3 regions of the Kitasatospora sp. NPDC093102 genome follow, and region 1 is predicted to be linked to each of the others. Evidence: riboswitches for the same ligand, from Rfam matches in the RefSeq annotation. Region 1 holds a riboswitch; each other region holds the start of a gene.
What was found. Region 1 has a riboswitch for cobalamin ahead of AB0O11_RS12760 (HoxN/HupN/NixA family nickel/cobalt transporter). Riboswitches for the same ligand answer to the same signal wherever they lie in the genome.
Positions count from the first base shown of each region.

Region 2: it holds a riboswitch for cobalamin, as region 1 does, so the genes downstream of both, AB0O11_RS06710 (ribonucleoside-diphosphate reductase subunit alpha) here and AB0O11_RS12760 (HoxN/HupN/NixA family nickel/cobalt transporter) in region 1, are expected to answer to the same signal.
Region 3: it holds a riboswitch for cobalamin, as region 1 does, so the genes downstream of both, AB0O11_RS06855 (iron ABC transporter permease) here and AB0O11_RS12760 (HoxN/HupN/NixA family nickel/cobalt transporter) in region 1, are expected to answer to the same signal.

Region 1 is NZ_JBFBFA010000007.1:126,614-130,406, forward strand. Features, by position in the region: gene AB0O11_RS12745 (aminopeptidase P family protein) at 1-1, opposite strand, end outside; gene rpmG (50S ribosomal protein L33) at 416-580, shown strand; partial or broken gene AB0O11_RS12755 (cupin domain-containing protein) at 644-799, opposite strand; gene AB0O11_RS12760 (HoxN/HupN/NixA family nickel/cobalt transporter) at 831-1,946, opposite strand; cobalamin riboswitch at 1,977-2,190, opposite strand; gene AB0O11_RS12765 (metalloregulator ArsR/SmtB family transcription factor) at 2,272-2,655, shown strand; gene AB0O11_RS12770 (hypothetical protein) at 2,730-3,793, shown strand, end outside.
Region 2 is NZ_JBFBFA010000003.1:226,422-230,214, reverse strand. Features, by position in the region: gene AB0O11_RS06720 (glycosyl hydrolase) at 1-231, shown strand, start outside; gene AB0O11_RS06715 (glycosyltransferase family 39 protein) at 228-1,886, shown strand; cobalamin riboswitch at 1,933-2,092, shown strand; gene AB0O11_RS06710 (ribonucleoside-diphosphate reductase subunit alpha) at 2,285-3,793, shown strand, end outside.
Region 3 is NZ_JBFBFA010000003.1:260,545-264,337, forward strand. Features, by position in the region: gene AB0O11_RS06850 (ABC transporter ATP-binding protein) at 1-206, opposite strand, end outside; gene AB0O11_RS06855 (iron ABC transporter permease) at 230-1,294, opposite strand; cobalamin riboswitch at 1,417-1,556, opposite strand; gene sodN (superoxide dismutase, Ni) at 1,624-2,019, opposite strand; gene sodX (nickel-type superoxide dismutase maturation protease) at 2,296-2,658, shown strand; gene AB0O11_RS06870 (CGNR zinc finger domain-containing protein) at 2,672-3,253, opposite strand; gene AB0O11_RS06875 (amino acid ABC transporter ATP-binding protein) at 3,390-3,793, opposite strand, start outside.

The sequences.
Region 1 (3,793 bases):
TGCGTCGAGCCTACGAACCCCCGGCCCGAACCGCCCGCCGAGCACCCCCGACAGAACCCCCGGTGCCCCTTGCGCGCCCCCTGCGCGACCGCGCCGTCACTACCGGACACGCGCCGTGGCCCCCGCTCCCCCGCGCGCCGCACCCCGAGCCTCGGCGGTGCCCACCCCTCACCGCCCGCTACCGTTCGTCACCACTCGTTCACCACTCGTCCGGGTCGAACGGGCCCCGCGGCGGTGCGGGATCGTGCTGCCGAAGCCGGGCCGGCAGCCGGTGGGCGGACATGGACGCTTCCTGGCGTCCGGGAATGGGCAGGGCCGGGCTCGCGTTGGAATGCACGAAAATGGCTTCCATTTCGGTGTACGGTCCCGGCCCGACGCACGAGACCCGGCACCCCGGACCCCAGGAGGACGCCCGATGGCCCGCAGCGAACTGCGCCCGGTGATCAAGCTCCGCTCCACCGCCGGCACCGGCTTCACGTACGTGACCCGCAAGAACCGCCGCAACGACCCGGACCGGATGGTCCTGCGCAAGTACGACCCGGCGGCCGGCCGGCACGTCGACTTCCGTGAGGAGCGCTGACCCCGCACACACGAACGGCGCCTCCCCGAGCCCGGGGAGGCGCCGTTCCGTCCGCTCGACGGCTCAGCGCGGCGGCGGGACGGAGACCACCATGGTCAGCCGCAGCACCCGCTCCCCCGTATTGCGGTAGACGTGCGCGTACGAGGCGTCGAAGGAGACCGTGCCGCCGGCCGGCACCGGATGGTCCGCACCGTCGTGGACCAGGGTCAGCTCGCCGTCGCGGGCACGCTGCTGCTCGCGGCCGCCTGAGTCACGAGTTCTCGGGCGTCCAGCGCTGCTCGACCCGGGCGAGCTTCCAGTACCCGATCGCGATCGCCCAGACCACCACGAACAGCCCGGCGATGGCGTAGCCGACGTTGTCCAGCGAGATGTCCGCGATGAACCCGGAGACCGGGTCGGTCAGATCGAGCTTCTCGTGCAGCACCCCGACCAGCTCGATGGTGCCGATGATGAAGGCCACCGCGATCGACAGACCAGTGATGGTCAGGTTGTAGTACACCTTCCGGACCGGGTTGGCGAAGGCCCACTGGTACGCGAAGTTCATGAACGTCCCGTCCAGGGTGTCGAACAGGCTCATCCCGGCCGCGAACAGCAGCGGCAGGCAGACGATCGCGTACCAGGGCAGGCCGGAGGCCGCACCCGAGCCGGCCATCACCATCAGGGTGACCTCGGTCGCGGTGTCGAAGCCCAGGCCCAGCACCATGCCCACCGGGAACATCTGCCCCGGCCGGGTGATCGAACGGGTCGCTCGGTTCAGCACCCGGGCCATGAAGCCGCGCGAGTCGAGGTGCGCCTCCAGCTCCTCCTCGTCGAACCGCCCGGCCCGCATCGCCCGGAACACCTTGAGGATGCCGAGCAGCGCCGCCAGGTTGAGCGCGCCGATCAGGTAGAGGAACGCGCCGGAGGCCGTCGTGCCGACCATCCCGAGCCACTTGTGGGTGGTCGACTCGTCGTCCATCAGCGTGTTCGCCAACTGCGCGCCGCCCGCCACCAGGGCGGCCATCAGCACCACCATCGAGGAGTGCCCGAGGGCGAACCAGAAGCCCACCGAGACCGGCCGCTTGCCGTCCGCCATCAGCTTGCGGGTGGTGTTGTCGATCACCGCGATGTGGTCGGCGTCGAAGGCGTGCCGCATGCCGAGGGTGTACGCGGTGATGCCCAGGCCCACCCCGAAGACCTGGGTGCCGACCGCGTACTTCTCGGGTGCGACCAGGAAGATCAGCGTTCCGAAGGCCACCACGTGCATGGCCAGGATCACCGTCATCAACCCGGCCGTACGGACGGTGTCCTCGCGCCGCCATCTGAAGGCGGGCAGGACGGAAGGGGCCGTCTTCGCCCCGGCGGCAACGGTTTCGGGCAGGGTCATCTGCAGATCACGCTCCAGCACCTCGTGGAAAACCTCGTGAGATGCCGTGGCCGGTCTCCTGGCTTACGGGACGCCCGTACCCGCCTTCCCAGGCGCGCGAGGCGCCCAGTGGCTCCGTGGGTACGGCCGACGTTCCTCCGCAGGCGGAGGAACGACCCGATCACAGTGGCGAGGGCCGCTCCGGGCTGGGACCCCTGAGGGTCCGTCACCGGTCTTCCCGAGCACCACGGCGGGCTACACCGTAGGGGCCGGGCCCGACCCGTGCAAGGCTGCGCACCTGCGCAGGTGTCCAGGATCACAGGGATCCGCCTGCAAGAATGTCCGCATGCATCTCGTACCGGCCGACCGCGCGGGCCACCGCACCATCGACGGGCACCGGGTCTGCGAGGCCATCGCCGCGATCGGCGACCCCGCGCACGTCCGGTCCTGGGCCGAGCGGTTCTCCCTGCTCGCCGACCCCGGGCGGCTCGCCCTGCTGCTGGCCCTCCACCGGGCCGGCCCGCTCGCCGTCACCGACCTCGCGGTCGCCACCGGCATGCGCGACCCCGCCGTCTCCCAGGCCCTGCGGCTGCTCCGCACGGCCGGCGTGGTCACCGGCGACCGAGACGGACGAGTGGTGCGCTACCGGCTCGTGGACGACGCCATGCGCCCCCTCCTGGACGAGTGCGCCGCCGCCGAGCACCACGAACCCAGCGCGGCCGCGGGCTGACTCCCCCTCGGGCCGGCCGATTCCCGGGAAGGGCGCGGCGCGCCGGAGGCCGCCCCTGCCAGTACGATCATGGTGTGCCGTCCCACCCCCACGCCTGGCCCGCCGACCGCTGGAACACCGACCCGGTCAAGGCCCGCGTGCTGGCGGTCGCCCGCACCCTCACCTCCGCCACCCGGGTCCTGGACGTCCTCTCCCTGCTGGGCCCGCACGGCATCGACCTCTACTTCACCGTCAACCCCGGTTCCGCCTTCGCCGACCGCGCCCTGGACGAGTACCTCCACGGCCTGCCCGGCTTCACCGTGCTGGACTGGGAGGACGCCGTCCGCCGCCACTTCGACCTGGCCGTCGCCTGCGCCGTCCACTCCTCCATGCACCGCCTGGACGCCCGCCTCGTCGTCCTCCCGCACGGCGCCGGCTACAACCGCCTGGTCACCGAGTCCACCGGCGACACGATCAGCGCCGCCGGCCTGTCCCGCAACGAACTCACCCACCGCGGACGGGTGTTCGTGGACGTCCTCGGCCTCTCCCACCCCGAACAGCTGGACCGGCTGCGGATCTCCTGCCCCGAGGCGCTCGACGTCGCCAAGGTGGTCGGCGACCCGTGCTTCGACCGGATGCTCGGCAGCCGGCGCTCCCGCGACGGCTACCGCGCCGCGCTCGGCGCCACCGGCGACCGACGGCTCGTCGTCGTCAGCTCCACCTGGAGCGAGCACTCGTTATTCGGCAGCCGTCCCGACCTGCCCCAGCGGCTGGTCCGCCAACTGCCCGCCGACGAGTACACGGTGGCCGTCGTCCTGCACCCCAACGTGTGGAGCCGCCACGACCCCGAGGCGCTGCTCGACGACGCCCGCCGGATGGGCCTGCGCCTGATCCCGCCCCACCAGGGCTGGCAGGCCGCACTCGTCGCCGCCGACTGCGTGATCGGCGACCACGGCTCGGTCACCGTCTACGGCGCCGCCCTGGACCACCGCACCGTGCTCGTCGCCACCGGCGCCGCCGAACTCGACCCGCGCTCCCCCAGCTACGCCTTCGGCCAGGCCGCACCCGTCCTCGACCCGGACGGGGACCTCGCCGCCCAACTCGAACTGGTCCTGGCCCAGGACCCGGCCGACCTGAGCGGCATCACCGGCCGATCGCT
Region 2 (3,793 bases), on a different contig from region 1:
AACAAGCCCTTCTTCATCAGCGAGACCGCCGCCGAGCAGGGCAGGCACCAACAGGCCTTCGTCGACCAGCTGTTCTCCGGGATGGAGGCGCACGACGACATCGTCGGCTTCATCTGGTTCAACATGATCAAGCGGGCGGACTGGCGGGTCGAGACCGTTCCGGACACCCTCGCCGCCTTCAAGAAGCGGGTGTCCGCCCCCCGCTACGGCTTCGACATCCGGAACCCATGATGACCAGCGACCTCTCCCCCACCCCGAAGCACCCCGCCGGCCCGGTGTCGGACGTCCCCCCGCCGGACGGCCCGGAGCCCCGTACGCCCGTGCCCGTCGACAACCCCGACGGCGTCGAGCTGGCCCCGTACACCATCCCGCAGGTCCCCGCGATCGGCTGGGACCCGGGCCCCAGCCCCCGCCGCCGCTGGATCGCCCGCGGCCTGCTGGGCGCCGTCCTGACCGTCCAGGCCGCACTCTCGCTGCGCCTGCTGGCCGCCGCGCACCCCGAGGAGGCGGCCGCCATGGTCGTCGGGCGCCAGCAGCTGGCCCACCTGCTGCACGGCACCCCGGTCACCACCGACCTGGTCGACCGGGTGCACGGCTCGCCCTGGCTCTACCCGCCGCTGGCCGGCGCCGCCGCCGACGCCAACGGCATCTGGGGCACCCGGCTGCTCAGCCTCGGCTTCGCGCTGCTGACCACGGTGCTGCTGTACTCGCTGACCAGGCGGCTGTTCAACGAGCGGGTCGCCATCTGCGCCATAGCCGTGTACGCCGTCCTCCAGTCCACCGTCGTGGTCGGCTTCTACGCCGCGCCCGAGTCCCTCGCCGTCCTGCTGGTCGCCGTCGCGGCCTGGACCACGGTGTTCACCGCCCGCCGCCACCCGGCCATGGCCCTGCTCGCCGCCCCACCCACGGCACTGGCCTGCGCCGTGGCCTACTCCGCGGCCTTCGCCGTCCCCGCGCTGGTCGCTCTCGCCTTCGCCTGCGCCCGGCCGTACCATCGGGCCGGCCCGGCCGCCGTGCGCGCGCTGCTGGCGGCCCTCGGCACCCTCGTCCTGCTGCTGCCGTTCGGCACCCTGGGCAAGGTCGCCGGATGGTCGCCCTCGCAGGGCAACGCCCCCGGCTCCACCGGCTCGATCCTGCTCGGCACGCTCCAGTGGGCCGGCCTGTTCACCGTCCTCGCGGTGGCCGGCACCATCGCCTACGCGCGCCGCGAGCAGATGAACGAGCACGACGCACCGGAGAAGGACGCCGTCCCCACCTCCCGGAGCCGGCGCGCCCTGCTCGGGGCCACCCTGACCGTCACGGCCCTGCTGATCCCCGCCGCCCACCTGTGGACCGGCACCTCCGGCGCGTTGTTCCGCCACCTCGGCTACGGCATGCTGCTCGCCGCCCCGCTCGCCGGGGTCGGCCTGACCCGGCTGGTCGGTGCCCACTTCCGCCATCCCCAGCTGGGCATCCTGGTCTGGGTCGCCCTGCTCGCCCTCGGCCTGGAGCAGTCCGCCCTGCGCTACCAGAACGGGCCCGACTCCGGCCGCCTGCTGGCCGTCCTGCGGGCCCACACGCAGCCCCAGGGCCGCTACCTCACCGAGGTCGACGGACTCGCCGAGTACTACCTCGGCAGCGTCTCCAAGCCCGAGCAGTGGGTCTCCGCGCGCACCGGCACGGAGTACCGCGACGGGGCCGGGGTCGAGCATCACGGCGACGACGGCAGCGTGGCCGCGATCCGGGACGGCTGGTTCACGATGGTCGTCCTCGACAGCACCGCGCCGAGGGCCACCGACCGGGCCCTGAGCGAGGCCCTGGCCGTCGCCGGGCACTACCGGCTGGTCGCCCAATTCACGTCGCCGACCGGCGATTCGAGTACGTACAAGGTCTATCTCAAGCACTGACCGGCCGCCCGGCCTACGCACATCCGCGACACGACAGGCACAACATATGGTGCCGCCGCAGTCCGGCGGCACTACATGTATGCTCACTCCTGCTGTCGATGCAGGGGAACCCGGTGCGAATCCGGGACTGCCCCGCAGCGGTGTGCGGGCGGCTCCAGCAGCCGTACCCGCGAGTCCGATGACCTGCCGAACAGTGTGCGCCACGGCCCTCCCGCAGAGGCCGCGCCGGCACCAGCAGTACCCCCTCCGGGCCTCGCGGGCGGGCCGGGGAGTCACCGTCGCGCGACGCCGTCTGCGTTCGCGCCGTGCTCCCCTGCCCAGATCGGCCCGGTGCCCCCGATCACCGCCGCCGATCGCCGCCAGGAGAGAGCGCCTTGACCATCGCCGCCTCAGCCACCCTGCCCGCCCAGGGCTCCGGTACCGCCTTCACCGACCCGACGGTCTCCGACCCCGGCGGCGCCCTGCTGCGGCTGCTCACCGACCGCAGCACCGACCTCACCGAGGTGGACCCCGGCCATGTCGCCGCCGCCGCGCTGCGCGGCCGCCACGCCGGCTCGGACTTCGCCGAGCTGCGCGGGCTGGCCGTGGACGCCGCCGCGTCGATGATCGCCGAGGACCCCCAGTACTCGAAGCTGGCCGCCCGCCTGCTCGCGCTGGAGATCGTCGACGAGGCGACCAGCCAGGGCTCGGTGTCCTTCTCCGCCTCGATCGCCGTCGGCCACGCCGAGGGCCTGATCGGCGACACCACCGCGGCCTTCGTCGCCAAGCACGCCGCCGCCCTGGACGGGCTGGTCGACGCCGCGGGCGACGACCGCTTCGAGTACTTCGGCCTGCGCACCGTGCAGTCCCGCTACCTGCTGCGCCACCCGATCACCCGCAAGGTGATCGAGACCCCGCAGCACTTCCTGCTCCGCGTCGCCTGCGGCCTGGCGGTCGGCGACAGCGAGCAGTCGGTGCGCGAGGTGGCCGAGCTGTACGGCCTGATGAGCCGCCTGGAGTACCTGACCTCCTCGCCGACGCTCTTCAACTCCGGCACCCGCCACCCGCAGATGTCGAGCTGCTACCTGCTCGACTCCCCGCTGGACAACCTGGACTCGATCTACAACCGCTACGCGCAGATCGCCCGGCTGTCCAAGCACGCCGGCGGCATCGGCCTGTCCTACTCGCGCATCCGCTCGCGCGGCAGCCTGATCCGCGGCACCAACGGCAAGTCCAACGGCATCGTGCCGTTCCTGCGCACCCTCGACTCCTCGGTCGCCGCCGTCAACCAGGGCGGCCGCCGCAAGGGCGCGGCCTGCGTCTACCTGGAGACCTGGCACGCCGACATCGAGGAGTTCCTGGAGCTCCGCGACAACACCGGCGAGGAGGCGCGCCGCACCCACAACCTCAACCTGGCGCACTGGATCCCGGACGAGTTCATGCGCCGGGTCAACGCCAACGAGGACTGGTCGCTGTTCTCCCCGGCCGACGTGCCGGAGCTGGTCGATCTGTGGGGCGCCGACTTCGACGAGGCGTACCGCAAGGCCGAGCTGGCCGGCAAGGCCGTCCGCACCATCCCGGCGCAGACCCTGTACGCCCGTATGATGCGCACCCTCGCGCAGACCGGCAACGGCTGGATGACTTTCAAGGACGCCTCCAACCGCGCCGCCAACCAGACCGCGCTGCCGGGCCGCACCGTGCACTCCTCCAACCTGTGCACGGAGATCCTGGAGGTCACGGACGACTCCGAGACCGCCGTCTGCAACCTGGGCTCGGTCAACCTCGGCGCCCACGTGGCTCTTGATGCCCGTGCCGATGACCTGATCAACGCCATGGACTGGGAGCGGCTGGACGCCACCGTGCGCACCGCCGTGACCTTCCTCGACCGTGTGGTGGACATCAACTTCTACCCGACCACCGAGGCCGGG
Region 3 (3,793 bases), on a different contig from region 1:
ACCACGCCGCCGGCCGGCTTCAGCACCCGGTAGACGCAGCGCAGCAGGGTCGACTTGCCGCTGCCGTTCGGGCCGACCAGCCCGACCACCTGCCCGGCGGCGGCTGCCAGGCTCACCTCGTGGACCAGCCGGGTGCCGGCCAGCTCCACCGAGACGGCGTCGACGGCGAGGTCCTGGGCCTGCGCCGGTCCGGTCGCACCGGTCATGCCGGCCGCCTCGGTCACGCCGGTCATCGGGTGCCTCCGAAGGCCTGGCCGCGGCGGCGCATCATCACCAGGAAGGCGGGCACGCCGAGCACCGCGGTGAACACCCCGACAGGCAGTTCGGCGGGTGCCAGCAGGGTGCGCGAGGCGATGTCCACCCAGACCAGCAGCAGCGCCCCGGCGAGCGGCGCGATCACCAGCACCCGGCGGTGCCCCGCGCCGACCAGCATCCGCGCCAGGTGCGGCACCAGCAGCCCGACGAAGCCGATCGCCCCGCTGACCGCGACCACGGTGCCGGTGACGGCGGCGGTCACCACGAACAGCTCACGGCGCAGCCGGTCCGGGTCCACGCCGAGCGAGGCGGAGGTCTCGTCGCCCATGGCGAGCGCGTCCAGCCGCCCGGCGGCGCAGGTCAGGTGGACGAGGCCGGCCAGCACCGTGACGGCGGCGATCGGCACCTTGCCCCAGGTGGCGCCGCCGAGGCTGCCGAGCAGCCACATCATGGCGTCCCGGGCGGCCTCGCCGCGGTCGGCGGCGAAGACCATCAGGGTGGTGGTGGCGGAGAAGCCGTAGGACAGGGCGGTGCCGGTGAGCACCAGGCGCAGCGGGGTGAGCCCGTACGCGGTGCGGGCGGCGAGGTAGACCAGCGTCATGGCGGCCAGTGCGGAGCCGAAGGCGGAGGCGGAGACCGCCCACACCCCGAGCGAGGCGAAGGCGCCGAACAGCAGCACGGCGTTGGCGCCGACGGCCGCGCCGGAGGAGATGCCGAGCACGAAGGGGTCGGCCAGCGCGTTGCGCACCAGCGCCTGGACGGCGACCCCGCAGGCGGCGAGACCGGCGCCGACCACGGCGGCCAGCACGGTGCGCGGCAGCCGGATCTCCCAGACGATCGCGTACGCGGCCGCCTCGCCGGCGTCCAGCCGGCCGCCCGTCAGCCCGGCGCCCAGCAGTCGCAGCACGCGGGGCAGGCCGAGCCCGGAGGAGCCGAGGGCGACCCCGCAGACCAGCGAGAGCAGCAGCGCGGCGGCGAGGCCGGCGGCGAGCGGGACGACGGGTATTCGACGAGCGGGCGGGCCGACTGCACGGTTCACGGGTGCGCCTTGCCTCGGGCCGCGGGTGCGCCGGGGCGGGCGCGGGCCGGAGGCGTGCCGGGGCGCCGTTCCCCTCGCAGTCCGCGGCGAGTTGTCGGGAGGTCGGCGACCGAGGGCGATCGGGCTGGCGCGGTCGTACGGGCTGGTACGGGCCGTGCTCACCGTTGCGGGTCAGCGCCGGATTCACACCGGACTTCCCCCTCGGACGCCCTGGCAGCATAACAGCCGCTCAGGGCAGGCAACCCTTACCGCGTCGGACCGGACGTGAACGCACGACCGCCCCCGTCCGGCGGTGCGGACGGGGGCGGCCGGGTGGCGACGCGTCAGGCTCAGGCCTGCTTGGTCTCCCAGAAGATCTTGTCGACCTCGGCGATCAGGTCCAGCAGGGCCTGGCCGGTGGCCGGGTCGGTGGACGCCTTGGCGGCCGAGGCGGCCTTCAGGGTGTCGTTGATCAGCTGGTGCAGCTGCGGGTACTTCTCGAAGTGCGGGGCCTTGAAGTAGTCGCTCCACAGCACCGAGATGTGGTGCTTGACGGCCTCGGCGCGCTGCTCCTTGATGATGATGGCGCGGGCGCGGAAGTGCGGGTCCTCGTTGGCCTGGTACTTCTCCTGGGTGGCCTTGACCGACTCGGCCTCGAGCTTGGCCTGCGCCGGGTCGTACACGCCGCAGGGCAGGTCGCAGTGGGCGTGGGCGGTGGCGCGCGGTGCAAACAGACGAGAGAACATGGGAGTCCTTCCTTAGATCGTCTTCCCGCGCCCGAGATTACCCTTCCGCCCTCCCGGTTTCGCGGTCGGGCGGCGGGCCTAGGGCAAAAGACGGACCCGGAAACGGGGTATTCCGGACATCGAGCAGGTGGCGGTCCGTGCGGCAGACTGGGGGCGGGCGGATCGGGAGGAGGAGTCGTGGCGCGGAGCACGCGGCCGGAGGGCGCCGGAGCCGGGAGGCAGGGCCGGGACGGTGGCGCGCTGCCGTTCGGGCTGGTCGACGTGGCGGGGCCGTCGATGGTCCCGACCCTGCGCGAGGGCGACCAGCTGCTGGTCCGCTACGGCGCGCCGATCCGGCCGGGCGCGGTGGTGGTCTTCCGCCACCCGTTCCAGCAGGACCTGCTGGTGGTGAAGCGGGCCGCCGAGCGCCGGGCCAAGGGCTGGTGGCTGCTCTCCGACAACCGCCCGGTGGACAGCGACAGCCGCAGCTACGGCGCCGTCCCGGACGAGCTGGTGCTCGGCCGGGCGCTGCTGCGGCTGCGCCCGAGCCCGGCCTGGCTGGCGCCGGGGCGACGGCTGGAGCGGCTGCTGCTCGCCCCGCGGCTGGCCCGGGTGCCGGGCCTGGCCCGTCGGCTCGGCGTCTGGGTGGAAGAGGTCTAGGGCGCGTTCCCGGCTAGGCGCGGGCCGCGGCTTCCGCCTCCTGGCGCTTGCGGGCCCGGTAGGCGGCCACGTTGGCGCGGGTCGCGCAGCGGTCCGAGCAGTAGCGGCGGGAGCGGTTGGTCGAGGTGTCCAGGTAGGCGTTGCGGCAGGGCGCGGCCTGGCAGATGCCGAGCCGGTCGGCGCCCAGCTCGGTCAGGTGGACGGCCAGGCCCATGCAGGCGACGGCGCTGAAGTGCGCGGTGGCGGTGGGCGAGTTGTCGGCCAGGTGCAGGTGCCAGCGCGGCCGCCCGGCGTCGTCCAGGTGGTCGTGCCCGGAGATCAGCGGGCTGACGGGGTACTCCATCAGCAGGCTGTTCAGCAGGTCGACGCCGCGGACCTCGTCGCCGTCGGCGGCGGCCTCGAAGACCCCGCGCAGCCGGGTCCGCACCGCCCGCAGCCGGGGCAGGTCGGACTCGTCGGCGAGGGCGGCGGCCCGCGAGGAGTCGGAGAACAGGCCGCGCACCGCCTCCACGGAGGTCAGCGTGTCGGTGCCGCGCTCGGGCTCCTCGGTGTTCACCAGCCGAACGGCGAGATCGGCGTAGGCGGCGAGCTCCACAGGGGTCCTTCCAGGATTTGGTAACGGGCTGACTCCCTCCAGCCTATTACCTGTGCGGGGGCTCCGACCTGTTGCCCGGGTCGGGAAAGTGTCGGCGCCCGGCAGGACGGGCCTGCCGGGCGCCGACGGTACGGGCTCAGAGCACCTTGGACAGGAAGGCCCTGGTGCGCTCGTGCTGGGGGTCGGTGAGCACCTCGCGGGGGTTGCCGGACTCGACCACCACCCCGCCGTCCATGAACACCAGCGCGTCGCCGACCTCGCGGGCGAAGCCCATCTCGTGGGTGACGACCACCATGGTCATGCCCTCCTCTGCGAGGCCGCGCATGACGTCGAGGACGTCGCCGACCAGCTCCGGGTCGAGCGCGGAGGTGGGCTCGTCGAAGAGCATCAGCTTGGGCTTCATGGCCAGCGCGCGGGCGATCGCCACGCGCTGCTGCTGGCCGCCGGAGAGCTGCGAGGGGTAGTTCCCCGCCTTGTCGGCGAGGCCGACCCGCTCCAGCAGGGCCATCCCGCGCTCGCGGGCGTCGGCCTTGCCCTCGC